DNA from 4 places in the Ochrobactrum sp. 19YEA23 genome. Region 4 is predicted to be linked to each of the others. Evidence: riboswitches for the same ligand, from Rfam matches in the RefSeq annotation. Region 4 holds a riboswitch; each other region holds the start of a gene.
The links. A riboswitch is a leader RNA that binds a small molecule or an ion and turns the genes downstream of it on or off. The one in region 4 is predicted to bind cobalamin.
Positions count from the first base shown of each region.

Region 1: another riboswitch for cobalamin. It lies ahead of nrdH (glutaredoxin-like protein NrdH); the one in region 4 lies ahead of QBD01_RS13295 (ABC transporter substrate-binding protein).
Region 2: another riboswitch for cobalamin. It lies ahead of QBD01_RS20745 (TonB-dependent receptor domain-containing protein); the one in region 4 lies ahead of QBD01_RS13295 (ABC transporter substrate-binding protein).
Region 3: another riboswitch for cobalamin. It lies ahead of QBD01_RS20570 (CbtB domain-containing protein); the one in region 4 lies ahead of QBD01_RS13295 (ABC transporter substrate-binding protein).

Region 1 is NZ_JASAMQ010000005.1:230,907-234,749, forward strand. It holds gene QBD01_RS14950 (SDR family oxidoreductase) at 52-882, shown strand; cobalamin riboswitch at 979-1,194, shown strand; gene nrdH (glutaredoxin-like protein NrdH) at 1,510-1,731, shown strand; gene nrdI (class Ib ribonucleoside-diphosphate reductase assembly flavoprotein NrdI) at 1,757-2,179, shown strand; gene nrdE (class 1b ribonucleoside-diphosphate reductase subunit alpha) at 2,155-3,843, shown strand, end outside.
Region 2 is NZ_JASAMQ010000009.1:103,505-107,347, forward strand. It holds gene QBD01_RS20740 (ABC transporter substrate-binding protein) at 1-567, opposite strand, end outside; gene QBD01_RS20745 (TonB-dependent receptor domain-containing protein) at 580-2,454, opposite strand; cobalamin riboswitch at 2,592-2,812, opposite strand; gene QBD01_RS20750 (ABC transporter permease) at 2,995-3,843, opposite strand, start outside.
Region 3 is NZ_JASAMQ010000009.1:61,270-65,112, reverse strand. It holds gene QBD01_RS20580 (isobutyryl-CoA dehydrogenase) at 1-88, opposite strand, end outside; gene QBD01_RS20575 (cobyric acid synthase) at 459-1,910, shown strand; cobalamin riboswitch at 1,972-2,205, shown strand; gene QBD01_RS20570 (CbtB domain-containing protein) at 2,256-2,444, shown strand; gene QBD01_RS20565 (CbtA family protein) at 2,588-3,334, shown strand; gene cobU (bifunctional adenosylcobinamide kinase/adenosylcobinamide-phosphate guanylyltransferase) at 3,339-3,843, shown strand, end outside.
Region 4 is NZ_JASAMQ010000004.1:382,652-386,494, reverse strand. It holds tRNA gene QBD01_RS13310 (tRNA-His) at 201-277, shown strand; gene QBD01_RS13305 (hypothetical protein) at 411-578, shown strand; gene QBD01_RS13300 (RcnB family protein) at 729-1,079, opposite strand; cobalamin riboswitch at 1,259-1,508, shown strand; gene QBD01_RS13295 (ABC transporter substrate-binding protein) at 1,691-2,719, shown strand; gene QBD01_RS13290 (iron ABC transporter permease) at 2,716-3,759, shown strand; gene QBD01_RS13285 (ABC transporter ATP-binding protein) at 3,756-3,843, shown strand, end outside.

The DNA of each region.
Region 1 (3,843 bases), on a different contig from region 4:
CTGGCCGCTTTCGGCGGCATAATCGTGCATCTTATCGGTAGGGAGACCGACATGGATGTAACGATTATAACGGGCGCGTCCGACGGTATCGGAGCGGAAACCGCACGCCAGATTGCGCATCGCGATCGCGCAGGGGCTGCTCTTGTTCTGGCTGCGCGTAATGTCGAGAAGCTTGAAAAGCTGGCAACAGAATTGCGGCTTGAGGGCAGCACCGTGCTGGTCGTGCCGACCGATGTTACAGATCGCAATGCCTGCATTGCCTTGATTGAAAAAGCGGCCTCGACTTTTGGCCGGATCGACACGCTGATCGTCAATGCGGGCATGTCGGCCCACGCCAATTTCGCGGAAATCAAACCGGAAGATCTGCACTGGATGCACGATCTTATGGAGTTGAATTACTTCGGCAGCATCTGGCCGATCCATGCCGCACTTCCGCACCTTGCAAAGACCAAAGGACGGATTGGGGTGGTCTCGTCTGTCGCGGGCTTGATCGGCGTGCCGGGGCGCTCGGCCTATAGTGGGACAAAGTTCGCGCTTTCCGGATTTTGCGAAGCACTTCGTTCGGAACTGGAGCCCAGCGGTATTTCCGTGACGATTGTTTATCCGGGCGTTGTGAAGACAGATATTCGCAAGGTCGGTTATGGCGCCAGCGGTGAAGCGCTGGGAACCAGCGGCGTGCGTGAAGACGATATGATGTCTGTGGAAGAAGCGGTGCGTCTCATGCTCGATGGTTTGCAGAGGCGCAAACGCGAGGTATTGATGACGCGGCAAATGCGATTGGGGCGCTGGCTCAAGCTGATCGCGCCGCGAATCGTGGATCGTATGGCGCTCAAGGCTCTGAAGCCCGAATTTCGCCCGAAGCCGATCAAACCAGCGCGATGAAGTCCGGTTATCCACGTTCTTCACAGCCATTACAAAATGGATTGCTGATTTTTCGCTTTTCACCAACTATCCGTTGACGGTCTTTTAACTTCGGCTACTATATATAGTGTTCTAGGTTCTTTCGATTCGATGAGTCGAAAGCTAAGAGGGAATTCGGTGAGTCGCCGCCATGAAGGTTGAGACGAAGCCGAAGCTGCCCCCGCAACTGTAAGCGGTGAGTTCTTGTTGATCACGTCACTGGCGTAAGCTGGGAAGACCGACAAGAGCGCTGACCCGTGAGCCAGGAGACCTGCCTTGAGCAATGAACGTCCACGGGCGGGGTGTCCGGTTGGTGTGCAATCATTGAGGCGAGATGTGCTTCTTGCCGATTGCTACTCCGAATGCCCGCTCACAAGCTTCGGGGTGAAGTCCATGTCTGACACATTGTCTAGTTTGTATTGTTCTCTCAGTTCAGGTCCACCTTTCCAGAGGTGATTTTGCGCGGTTCAGTGGTGTTCAGGCATCGCTGACTGTTCCCCGATTTTGTCCGCCTTAACGCGCATGTTCCATGCGCGAACAATCTCTTATGCGCATCTGTCCCGATGGCTTGTGCCTTTGACAGCTCGCGCCCCATCCAGTGAGGAAGAAATGAACGTCACCGTCTATAGCAAACCCGCTTGCGTCCAGTGCACCGCAACCACCCGTGCCCTCGACCGTCAGGGGATCGATTATCAGGTCATCGACATTTCTGCAGATATGGACGCTTACGATCTCGTCACGGGGCTGGGCTACCGTCAGGTGCCCGTCGTTGTGGCCGGAGAAACCCACTGGGCCGGCTTCCGTCCGGATATGATCAACGGTCTTTCGTGACCGTGGCTCTGTCATGAGCTCGGCAATGGGTCTCCTTGTCTATTTTTCCAGTCGCTCCGAAAACACACATCGTTTCGTCGAGCGGCTTGGAATGCGCGCAAGGCGCATCCCCATCCTGCAAAGGGATGAGGAAGAACCGGGCTCGTTGCAGATAGACGAACCATTCGTGCTCATGACGCCAAGCTATGGCGGCGGCGGAACCAAGGGGGCTGTGCCCAAGCCCGTCATCCGCTTTCTCAACAATGCGGGCAATCGCTCGCTGATCCGCGGCGTGATTGCCGCGGGCAACAGCAATTTCGGCGAAGCTTTCGGCATAGCCGGCAAAATAATCTCTGCCAAATGTCAGGTTCCCTATCTCTATCGCTTCGAGCTTTTGGGAACAGATGAAGACATTGGCAATGTCAGGAACGGGATGGAACGATTTTGGACACGGCAGACACAACCCTGATCCGCGAGCGCGACGCAGAGCCGGTCACGCAGGACGCGCCGCAAGCGGCGGCGTCGAACAGCCCCAAGCCCGTCAAGTCTACCGATGGGCTGGACTATCATGCGCTGAACGCGATGCTCAATCTGTATGACGATGAAGGCAAGATCCAGCTTGATCGTGACCGGCAGGCTGCGCAGCAATATTTCCTTCAGCACGTCAACCAGAACACGGTCTTCTTCCATAATCTGCGGGAGAAGCTCGATTATCTGGTGACCGAAAACTATTACGAACAGGCGGTGCTGGACCAGTACTCCTTCAATTTCGTGCGCGACCTTTTCGATGAGGCCTATGCCAAGAAATTCCGTTTCCCGACATTTCTCGGCGCTTTCAAATATTACACCAGCTACACGCTGAAAACCTTCGACGGAAAGCGCTATCTGGAGCGCTATGAAGATCGTGTCTGCATGGTGGCGCTGGCATTGGCGCGTGGCAGTGAACAGCTTGCGCGCGACCTTGTCGATGAGATTATTTCCGGTCGCTATCAGCCCGCAACACCAACCTTCCTTAATGCTGGCAAGAAACAGCGCGGCGAACTCGTGTCCTGCTTCCTGCTGCGGGTGGAAGACAATATGGAGTCCATCGGACGCTCCATCAATTCCGCATTGCAGCTGTCCAAGCGCGGCGGCGGCGTGGCCTTGAGCCTGACGAATATTCGCGAATCCGGCGCCCCGATCAAGCAGATCCAGAACCAGTCTTCGGGCATCATTCCGGTGATGAAGCTTCTGGAAGATTCATTCTCCTACGCCAATCAGCTTGGTGCGCGACAGGGTGCGGGTGCAGTTTATCTGCATGCGCATCATCCCGATATCATGCGCTTCCTCGACACCAAGCGCGAGAATGCCGACGAAAAAATCCGCATCAAGACTTTGTCGCTGGGTGTGGTGATCCCGGATATCACCTTTGAACTCGCCCGCAACAACGAGGATATGTATCTGTTCTCGCCTTATGACGTGGAGCGGGTCTATGGTCAGCCGCTGACCGAGATTTCCGTCACGGAAAAATACCGCGAAATGGTCGATGATGCGCGCATCCGCAAGCGGAAGATCAATGCGCGTGAGTTCTTCCAGGTATTGGCGGAAATTCAGTTCGAGTCCGGCTATCCCTATATCATGTTCGAGGACACGGTGAACCGCGCCAACCCGATCGACGGGCGCATCACCATGAGCAATCTGTGCTCGGAAATCCTGCAGGTCAGCGAGGCCAGCATCTTTGATGAAGACCTGTCCTATTCGCATCTGGGCAAGGATATTTCGTGCAATCTGGGTTCGCTCAACATCGCAGCCGCGATGGATTCGGCGGATTTTGGAAAGACCATCGAAACCTCCATTCGGGCGCTGACGGCAGTTTCCGATATGAGCCATATTGGCTCGGTGCCGTCTGTTGCGCGCGGCAATGATGAGAGCCACGCCATCGGCCTCGGCCAGATGAACCTGCATGGCTATCTGGCTCGCGAGCGGATTTTCTACGGTTCGGAAGAAGGCGTAGATTTCACGAATATCTATTTCTACACCGTGACTTATCACGCATTGCGTGCTTCGAACCACATTGCCGTCGAAGCGGGTAAGTCGTTCAGCGGTTTTGAGAAGTCCAAATATGCATCGGGTGAATATTTCGACAAATATACC
Region 2 (3,843 bases), on a different contig from region 4:
AAGCTTGACCGCCTCGTCAATCAGCGTGCCGCGTCCGGATGTGTAACTATTGGCGAAATAAAGCGCGACAGTCTTGCGATGCTGCGGCTTTTCAACTGCTGCAAGCCCTGCCCGCATGGAGGCGACCTGCGCATCCGCTTGCTCTTCGCGCCCGAGCAACGCGCCCATGCGTTGCAGATGTGTTTCGATATCATCAAAAGAGCGGGCGGGCGCGAACTGTTCCACGCGCAAGCCAAGCCTGCGCAGGAGATCGACCGTCACCTGCGATGAAAACGTGCCCGCCAGCACAAGATCGGGCTTCATGAGGAAAACCTCTTCCGCCTGCGCATGATTGATCGGCAGTTGCGCCGCCTGCCCAGCCAGCACAGAAAGCTGCGGATCGCGGGAAAGATAGGAAACGGAGTGCACCTGCCCCGGCGCAGCGAGCAGCATAGCCAGTTGATCGGTGCAGACATTGATCGACACCACGCGCTGCGGTGGTGCTGCCTCGGCAGATGAAAGAGCGACCGAAACCGTGGCTGCCAGCGCCAGAAGCCAGTTTCTGCCAAGGATCATCGCTCTCGTCATCTGTCGAAAACCTCAGAAATTACGCGTCAGGCCGATATTGAAGGTACGGCCCGGTGCAATATAGCCGGAGGTCGTCTGGTAGTCCTTGTCAAAGATGTTCTCGACCGACAACTTAAGCTTGGACTGCTTGTCGATGGCATAGAGCGCCACGAAATCGGCCGTCACATAGCTGCCGAGCTTCTGCGTATTTGCCGCATCGGCATAGCGCGAACCGCCGTAAAAGACACGGCCCGTCAGGTCGAGCCCCTCAAACGGCGTATAGTTCACCTCGGCGGTCGCCTTGAAACGTTCGCGATAGGCAAGATCGGTGTCGTTTTCTTCATCAATGGGACGCTTGAAGTCCAGCACACCCTTCACACCCCACTGGTCATTGAAGCGATGGCCCAGTGTCGCCTCGAAGCCCGTAATCTGCGCGCGGGCCACATTATAGGGCAGATAGGAAGGCGCTGTGCTCATGATCGCATCGCGCAGTTCGTTGCGATAGAGCGCAAGATCGAGGCTGGTCGCGGCCGAAATCTGCCAGTTCAGCCCCACTTCATAGGAGCGCGACTTTTCCGGCTCCAGATCGGGATTGGCATAACCGGGATAATAAAGCTCGTTGAATGTCGGCGCGCGAAAGCCGGTCGCATAAGAGGAGCGCAGAACGAGATCGGGAACAATCTCATAGCTCGCGCCGATATTATAAGTTGTAACGTCGCCGAATTGCTGATTGTGGTCGTAACGCACGCCGCCATCCACGCGCAGTGCTTCATATTCCAGAGAATATTGGCCGAACACCGCCGCCAGATTGCGCCCCGTCTCGTCATAGTCGACAGTGGAATCGATGGTCTCGCGATAGGCTTCTACACCGCCGGTGACAACGTGTTTTGCCTTACCCGTTTCGAAACTTTTCTCCGTGGAAGCGAAGACGCCATAGCGCTTGGTTTCATACCGGTCGGAGCCGGACACGCCCTTGCGGAAATTGCGGCTACTGTCGATGCCGCTGCTGAACTCAAGCGTCGAAGACCAATCATCCGTATGATCGATCCGCGTACCGACTTTTCCCGTGAACGCAGTGCTGTAAGCCTCATTCGCGTATGGAGCAGTGGCGTCATACTGATTGCGGCCCCGGCTCAGAAGCCCGTCCGCATAGAGCCTGCCCCAGTCGAAGTCTTTTCCAAGCGAGAAGTTGAACGAGCCTTGCAGAAAGCCGTCCCGATCCGGCTCGTGCCCAAACGCATCAGAGCTGGTGAAATCATAGCCCTGCGTGCCGGTTATCGCCGCGCCAAAGGCATAATCGACACCAGCAGCGCTTTGTCCCTGTATCGAGCCGGATGCATATCCGCCCCAGGGATGAGTGACACCGGTGGTCAGGCTGCCGCACCATGAGCGCTCGCCGCAGGCTCCACCCTGTTTGGTAATGATGTTGATGACACCGCCCATCGCATCAGCGCCATATTGGGCCGAATGACCGCCCTTGGCGATCTCGATACGCTCGATGGAGGTCAGTGGAATATTGGCCAGCGCCGTTGTGCCGTCTGTTGCCGAGGCAGAACGCACGCCGTTGACCAGCACGACCGTTTGCGTGGACGACATGCCGCGCAGATAAATGTCCGACTTGGACCCCTGCCCGCCATTTGTCCTGATCGAAACGCCGCTATAGGTTTTCAGCAAAGATTGCAGGTCGGGTGCTGCCGAGCGCTCGATTTCAGCCGTATCGATGACCGTGACCGAAGATGTCGATCGCTGCAACGAGGTCGCACGGCGAAGCGGAGTGACGACGATTGTGTCGAGCACCACACCTGCATTCGCATCGTCCGTAGCACTGGCGGTTTGCGCAGATGCGTCAAGCGGATTTACAGCAGCAAAAGCCGCAGTCAGCAAAATCGATAATTTTGAAATATGCACCTAGGTCTTCTCCTGCAAGGCAGCATTGCCTGACCGCAGGTCGAAGAAATAAGGGAAACCCCGTCTCTCGTTCCGGCGGCAACATTTGTTCAATGTCACCGCTACGGAAAGCCGCGCCCCGACACGCCCCGCGTCGAAACTAGGTGACCGGATACGGCAGGTCTCCTGACTTCCGGGTCGCCGCTGTTCTTCCGCCTTCCCGAATGCGTCTGCACTCAGTGGCTTAATCGCCTCAGCGATTATGGAAGATAGCTCTCCGGTTACAGTTGCGGGGGCAGTCGCAGAATTGGCCAGATGGCCTCACCGCGTTCCCTTTTCATCCGCCTTTTACAGCGAAACCGTTTCCTGTTTCGAGCGTTAGCAAGGCTGACCCGGATTGGCAATGCGCCAAAAAGGCTTCGCCCTGAATCGCATTCTCAACGAAGCGATTCAGGGCATTGTTTTCAAAAGGCTTTGGTTCGAGCATTTCCAGCAAAAGTGCGCAGCGGTTTTGCGTAGGATAATGCGTGAAAACAAATGGCTAAAGCGGTTCCGACCGCTCTAGCGCAAGAACGCCCGGAAACGTTGCAGCGCAAAGTAAAACAGCACCGATCCGATGACGATCAGGGCCAGAAATTGCGGCCACACCACGCTTATGCCTGCCCCTCGAAACAGGATTGCCTGCGCCAAGATGACGAAATGCGTGTTGGGCGCCACCAGCATGATGTTCTGGATGATGTCCGGCATGCTTTCCCGCGGGGTCATCCCGCCTGAAAGCACCTGCAAAGGCATCAGGACCAGCATCAGCAACATGCCGAACTGCGGCATGGAACCGGCAACCGTCGCCAGGAAAATACCGAGGCTTGTCGTTGCGAAAAGCTGCAATGCGGCACCGGCCAGAAACAGGAGGACAGACCCATAAACCGGCACTGTCAGCAGGCCTTGCACGACAAAGACCAGCGCAAAAGCCGAAGCCACCAGCACGACCAGCCCCATGGACCAGACCTTGCTGACCATGATTTCAACAGGCGTTACCGGCATGACGAGCAGATGCTCGATGGTTCCGTGTTCGCGCTCGCGGATGAGCGCCGCGCCCGTCAGGATGATCGACAGCATGGTGACCGACGAAATGACATTGTTGATCGCGCCGAACCAGCTCTTGTTCAGGTCCTGATTGAAGCGGGATCGCAAATTGAGATCGACCTTCGTGTCCGCCGTGCCACGATAGCGGTTCAGAAACTCGTTCACCTCACCGGAAACGATGGACTGGACATAACCGCCGCCGGTGAAAGCCTGGCTCATGCGGGTTGCGTCCACGTTAAGCTGGATGGTCGGCGACCGCCCGGCCAGCAGATCGCGCTGGAAATTGGGCGGAATGTTCAGCGCAAACGTGTCCAGCCCCTCATCCAT
Region 3 (3,843 bases), on a different contig from region 4:
TTCGGTCGCTGGCAAAGCCGCGCGCCATCTCCTGAATGGCGAACTGTTCTTCGTTCAGCTCGAACTGGTTCTGTTCGGCAGCATCCATGGTTTCCTCCCTCAGCTTTAAAAGTTGAGTACCGCTCCTCCGGGTATCTGGATCAAAAAGCAGCAGGCCGTGGCGAAAATGGTGATTTCGAGAACCGGAGCGCAGCGTACATTTGGGTACGTGAGCACCGGAAGCGCAGAAATTGCCATTTGTAGACCGGCATGGTGACTTTTGGATCAGATACTTGAGCCGACTAGAGCATAAGACCGGAACACTGCCAACGCTCCATTGGAATAATCTTGCTCACATTTGTAATAAACTGATGCGCATTTTTGCATAGAAGGGGCATCGCGAAGCGCGTTGGATGTGCTGTGAGGCGCAGGCTTAGACCCAGATTGCCATGGCTTACCGTTTCGGCTACGCAGGTCAGATGGTACGGGCAATTATGTTTCAGGGAACGGGGTCTGATGTCGGCAAGAGCGTGCTTGTCGCGGGGCTCTGTCGTGTGGCGCGCAATCGTGGGCTGAAAGTCCGTCCGTTCAAGCCTCAGAACATGTCCAACAATGCTGCGGTCAGTGATGACGGCGGGGAAATCGGTCGTGCCCAGTGGCTACAGGCGCTGGCGTCGGGCATTCCTTCGTCTGTGCATATGAACCCGGTTTTGCTGAAACCTCAGACCGATATGGGCAGCCAGATCGTAGTGCAGGGCCAGGTGCGCGGCGAAGCGCGCGGGCGGTATTATCAGGAATTGAAGCCGCAGCTAATGGCCTCGGTGATGGAGTCCTTTTCCATCGTCAGCGAAGGTGCAGACCTTGTGCTGATTGAAGGAGCAGGCTCTCCAGCGGAAATTAATCTTCGGGCCGGAGATATCGCCAATATGGGCTTTGCAACGCGGGCCAATGTGCCGGTGGTGCTGGTCGGTGACATCGACCGGGGCGGGGTGATCGCGTCGCTGGTCGGGACCCACACAATCCTGCCGGAAGAAGATCGCGCCATGGTGCGCGGGTTCATCATCAACAAGTTTCGTGGTGACATTTCTCTGTTCGACGACGGGTTGGAAGCGATAGAACGCTTTACCGGCTGGCGTTCGTTCGGTGTGGTTCCATGGCTCAAGGCTGTTTCCCGATTACCTGCCGAAGATTCGGTGGTTTTGGAGCGTGCCGTGCGCAGCGCTGACAAGGCGCTCAAAGTTGCGGTTCCGATGTTGCCGCGCATCGCCAATTTCGACGATCTGGACCCGCTGAAGGTCGAACCCGCCGTGGAGGTGGTCATGGTGCCGCCCGGTACGCCGCTTCCGTCCGATGCCGGTCTGGTCGTGCTGCCCGGAACAAAGTCCACCATTGCCGATCTGCTGGCGTTCCGTGAAAACGGTTGGGATCGCGATCTGGCTGGGCACGTAAAACGCGGCGGACATGTACTCGGTATCTGCGGCGGTTTTCAGATGCTGGGGCGCAGCATCCGCGATCCGCATGGGATCGAAGGGCAGGTGCGCGAAGCGGAAGGTTTGGGGCTGCTGGATATTGAAACCGTCATGGAGCCGGAAAAAGTCGTCCGCAATGTTGAAGCGAGTTCATTGCTTTATGATACGCCGCTGGAAGGCTATGAAATCCATATCGGGCGCACAACAGGGGCCGATATGTTCAGGCCTTTTGCGCGCATCGGGGATCATGATGACGGTGCGGTCTCTCCGAATGGCCGGATTATGGGGACCTATCTGCACGGCGTTTTCGGCGCAGATCGTTTCCGGCAGCAATTTCTCGCCACGCTGGGTATCGAAGGCGGTGCTGGCAATTATCGCATGAGCGTTGAAACAGCGCTGGATGAGCTGGCGGAAGGGCTGGAAGCCTGTCTCGATATCGACGCGCTGTTTTCTTTGAAATGATGCTGTTCAGGCGTCCCACTCTGCCCGCAAGCCCGATTGACGGTGCTTTAGCAAAGGCCTAATGTCCAACTATGTGACAGGTTTTCGCCGGACGAATCCGGTGGGACCAAGAGGGAATGCGAAGGACGGACCCAATTCGGGCGTCTTTATCGCAGCCGACCCCGCGACTGTAGAGCGGAGAGGAATGAAGCCAAGCCGGGCAACCGGCAGCCACTGGAACTTAAAGTTCCGGGAAGGCGGTGACATTTCCGACGACCCGTGAGCCAGGAGACCTGCCTGTTGCAGAAGGGTATTTTACCCGCGCCCCATGGGAGGTTTTTCCCTGCTGCCTGCACGGAGGTTGTCATGGCCGCACGTATAAATAATTCTGTCTCCACCACTGTATCTCTACCTTTGGCTGCGCGTCTTGGTACGGCTGTGGTTTCCCTGCTCCTTGGCGCCTTCCTCGTCTATGGCGTTGGACTTGCGCATTCGGACACGCTGCACGATTCAGCGCACGATACCCGCCATTCTTACGGTTTTCCTTGCCATTGATGCTTTAGCGTCGACATTGCGAACGGCGTTTACGTGCCGGTTTGCGTGGGGAATGAACGTAGACGTGTTTTTCAAGGAAGCTGACACTGCTTTGCGTCCGATGGCTGTGGCTATCGGCGATTTTTTGCAGTTGGGGGACTAAAATGTTGATCCGTTATCTTTTGGCTACGCTTGCTGCGGGCCTTCTGGCAGGGCTTCTGGTGACGCCTGCCATGTATCTCAAGACCGTTCCACTTATTCTGCAGGCGGAAGTTTATGAAGAGGCTGGCGGCGGCCATAGTCATGGACCGGCTGAAGCCGCGCCGCATGAACAGGCCGGTGCCGAAGCTCCTGCCCATGATCATGCGGCAGCTGCCGCACCAGCCGAAGAAGAAGCCGGGGCAGAACTGCCGTTCGGCCGTCTTGGCAATACGATCCTGGCCAACCTGGTTGCCGGTTCTGGTTTTGCTCTTCTGCTTGGCGGCATTGCGCTGCTGCTCGGTCGTCCAATCACAGTGCGGAACGGCCTGTATTGGGGCATGGCCGGTTTCTTTGCAGTGGCGTTTATGCCTGCGCTCGGTTTGTCGCCGGAACTGCCGGCAATGCCAGCGGCTGATCTCGCCCAGCGCCAGCTCTGGTGGATTTCGACGGTCGTACTCAGTGGTGTCGGTCTCTATCTGATCGTGCTGCGCGACGAAATCTGGGCAAAATTGCTCGGTCTTGTCGCAATCATTGCCCCGCAGGTCTATGGCGCGCCGCATCCAGAGGATATTGCGTCGCCAATTCCGTCGCTGCTCGCATCGCAATATGCGGTCGCTTCGCTGGCGACGAACCTGTTCATGTGGGCGGTGATCGGTCTGGCGCTTGGCTGGTTCATCCAGCATTACGCCACATCCGAACTGGAAGGCTGATAGCGTGGCTCTGCCCGGAAAAATCACCTTTGTTCTTGGCGGAGCCCGTTCGGGTAAGTCGTCCTATGCCGAAAAGCTGGTTGAAGCCTCCGGGCTTCAGCCGGTCTATCTGGCGACGGGGCGCGCCTTCGACGGAGAAATGGAAAGCCGTATTGCGGTGCATCGCGACCGACGCGGCACGCAATGGCAGACCGTAGAAGAGCCGCTCGATCTGAAGAGCGCACTTCTGCAACACACGCAATCGACCAGATTCATGCTGGTTGACTGCCTGACCCTTTGGGTCACCAATCTTATGATGGCCGAGCGCGACATCGCCGCGGAATCACACGATCTGGTTGCTGTGCTTTCGGCCCTCGGCGGGCCGGTGGTTTTTGTGTCCAACGAAGTTGGGCTCGGCATCGTGCCCGAAAATCGCATGGCGCGGGAATTTCGCGATCATGCAGGTTTTCTGCATCAGGCCATCGCTGCAGCGGCAGACGAAGTTTATTTCATGGCGGCAGGTTTGCCGC
Region 4 (3,843 bases):
TGTGCCCGATATTTCGGTTGTTCACAGCCAGCCACCTGCAATGGTTACCAGTCTCTGTAGAATATGGGTGGAATTCGACATTGAATCAGACAATTGGGAATTTCTGAAAAAAGAGCGCTATAATCGCTTGCAATATGGATCGATTCTCCGTATGTGACCCCCTGTCGGCGGCGCTGAGGCGCTTGATCCGGCAAAGGTACGCGGTCGTAGCTCAGTTGGTTAGAGCGCAGGATTGTGGCTCCTGAGGTCGTTGGTTCAACTCCAACCGACCGTACCATTTCTCTCTCAGGCCATTTCACTAACACATTGAGTTTACTGCGGGATTGGACAATCTCGCCGTGACGCCGTTGTCGCTTGCGGCAAACTTGGCTACATTCTCGGCTTTGAAGGCTATATTCAAGGACCTCGCAATGATCGGATGCATGCCGCCGCTTATCCTGCTGATTTTGGGGGCTGGCATTGGTGCATTGATCGGCGGCAGCACCGATGCTGTTTATGGCGGGCTTGTCGGCCTTGCCATCGGGCTTGTTGTGATGGTCATTCTTATATGGATATTGATGAAAGCCCGCAATCGATAGGCCGCTTTACCCGACCGCCACGAGTGAGTTTTATCGGCGTATGTACGTTTGGTAAGCCAATTCCGGTTGCAGTTTTCCAGGAAAACAACAAAGGCCAGAGCTGAGCTCTGGCCTTTGTTTGTAAATACTGGAGGTCAAATCTGGCTGGGCTTAACGGCCAGCGAGAATGCCTGCAATGATACCGGTTGCGGTGGTGACAAGCAGGAACTGGTTGTCGACTTTCACCCAGCGCTGGCCCGGACCCGGACGGCGGAGGCCGTAGCGATTGTAGTCGCGCACTTCCGGATGACGACGCCAGTCATTGTAACGCTGGCCCTTGGACCAATGCTGACGGCCATGATCACGACGATCATTGCGGCCGAATTCCTTGCCATGCGACGGGCGTGGCTTCTGCTCCATGCGGTGCGGACCCGGCTTGCGCTGATAATCCTGCGCCTGTGCTGCCAGCGGCGCGCCGATGAAGGAAAGGGCTACGGCTGCAAGAATGACTTTTTTGAACATCATGTTCTCCTTTGCTGTGGGGTGGACAATATTGGGAGACGAGTGAACGGAAGATGAATGGCAGCATTTTGAAACATTAAATAAAATCAATGTGATATTAACGCTTTGTTAACCATGGCTTTATGTGTGTCGAAACCTGTTCGATCAGGATGGAAACACTTGACCGGTCCGGCATCGGAACGTAATAGTGTTACGACGGTTCCCCGACCGAGAGTGAAGGGGATTAATAGGGAACACGGTGAGGACGACCCGAAAAGGGACCAAGACCGTGGCTGCCCCCGCAACTGTAAGCGGATTGCTGTCCATCCTCGTGACGCCAACAGGCGTCATGCCACTGAGCTTGATCGTGCGAAGCACGAAAGGCGCGGGAAGGCAGATGGAAGCGACTATCCGCAAGCCAGGAGACCTGCCGTCATAGGGCCTTGAGCCCACCATCATCCATTGTCACGGGCGGGGATGCCCGGAGCAGGAGCAGGTTATGACAGCACATCGCGCTGCAAAGCGCCTTTTTACATCGTCATTCATATCCCCGGATATCTCCGTTTGCTCACGGTGCCTTATCGCTGCCGCCCGCTGACGTGGCCACATCTTTCATTATTTCGGGGATTCTCATGACATTCCACGGCAAGACGTCGTTCCGCGCAGCGCTATGCGCTCTTTCATTGTTCGCAGGCGTGCCGGCACTTCAGGCTGCAGAAACGCAATATCCGCTGACGCTGAAGAACTGCGGACGCGACGTTACTTTCAAACAGGCCCCGACGCGCGCGGTGGCTGTTGGCCAAAGCAGCACGGAAATTCTGTACAGCCTCGGTCTCGGCGATAAGGTGGTCGGCACGGCAGTGTGGTTTGGCCCGGTGCTCAAGGGCTTTGAAGAGGTCAATGCCAAGGTCAAGCGGCTGGCCGATAACGATCCGAGCTTTGAAAGCGTTCTGGCGCAGAAACCTGATATCGTGACGGCGGATTTCCAGTGGCATGTCGGACCGAACGGCATCGTCGCCAAGCCGGAACAGTTCGAGGAACTGGGCATACCAGCCTATACGTCGCCTTCGGATTGCGTCGGCAAGGATAATTCCGGCGGTGGCGATGGCGTGCGCACGGCAGCCTTCACGATGGATGTCGTCTATCAGGAAATCGGTGAGCTGGCCGCGATCTTCAATGTGCAGGATCGTGGTGAAAAGCTCATTGCCGAACTGAAAGGGCGTGAAGAAGCGGCGCGCAGCAAGATTGGCGCCAGCGGCGGCAAGCTGTCGGCGGCTGTCTGGTTCTCCAGCACGCAGATCGACGCCGACCCCTATATCGCCGGAAAGTTCGGCGCTCCGGCCTATATTCTGTCAGCGCTTGGCATCAAGAATGTGGTCGACAGCGAAGAAGAGTGGCCGACGGTCGGCTGGGAGACGATTGCAAAGTCCAACCCGTCGATGATCGTTGCTGCCAAGCTGGATCGCCGCCGCTATCCGGCGGACGATATTGCCGTGAAGCACAAGTTCCTCGAAAGCGATCCGGTGACGAGCCTGATGCCTGCCGTAAAGGGCGGTCATGTCTTCGACATGGATGCGCAGTCAATGAGCACGTCATTGCGGGTGATTGAAGGCATTGAAACGCTGGCGGCGGCCATCGCTGCCTCGGACCTCAACAAATGACGGCATTGGTGGCCATAGGAAGGCTTCCTTTCAGCAACAAGGTGAGCGCCGGGGTTCTGGCGCTCATTCTGTTGCTTGCCGCCCTGTGGCTGGGCGCGGCGATTGGTGAAACCGCCATACCGCTGGATGTGGTGGCGAAGACCGTCGCCAACCGGCTGTGGCATGCAGGCTATGTGCTCGATCCCATCGATGAGGGGATCGTGTGGAGCTATCGTCTCAGCCGCGCCGTGGTGGCGGCATGCTGCGGCGCGGCGCTGGCGCTTTCCGGCGTTGTGCTGCAATCGCTGCTGCGCAATTCGCTTGCCGATCCGTATATTCTGGGCATTTCCGCCGGGGCATCGACCGGGGCTGTCAGCGTTGCCATTCTTGGCATTGGCGCTGGCGTTCTCACGCTTTCGCTGGGCGCATTCATCGGGGCGATACTCGCCTTCGTTCTGGTTTCACTGCTGGCGCTGAAAGCCGGGCGCGGCAACAGCGCCATCATTCTGGCTGGTATAGCCGGCTCGCAGCTTTTCAACGCGCTGACCTCGTTCATCGTGACAAAGGCCGCCAATGCCGAACAGGCGCGGGGCATCATGTTCTGGCTGCTCGGCAATCTTTCCGGCGTGCGCTGGCCCGATGTGACGCTGGCGCTGCCTGCCTGCCTGATCGGCCTGATCATCTGCCTCTGGCATGCCCGCGCGCTCGATGCTTTCACCTTTGGCGCAGAATCCGCCGCTTCGCTCGGCATTCCGGTGCGGCGCGTCTATGCGGTGCTGATTGGCGCTAGCGCCATGATGACGGCGGTGATGGTCTCCATCGTCGGGTCCATCGGCTTTATCGGCCTTGTCATTCCCCACGCGGCGCGGATGATTGTCGGCGTGCGACATGGCGCACTATTGCCGGTCAGTGCGTTGATCGGCGCAATTTTCATGATCGCCGCCGATATCGTGTCGCGCATTATCGTGCCGGGACAGGTGCTGCCCATCGGGGTTGTGACAGCGCTGGTTGGCGCTCCGGCCTTTGCGCTGCTGCTCGGACAGAGGAGGGCGCGCGCATGATGCTGTCGGCGCAAAATGTTTCCTGGATGGCGGGCGGCGCGGAAATCCTGAGCGGCGTCTCGCTTGAGGTGATTGAAGGCGAGT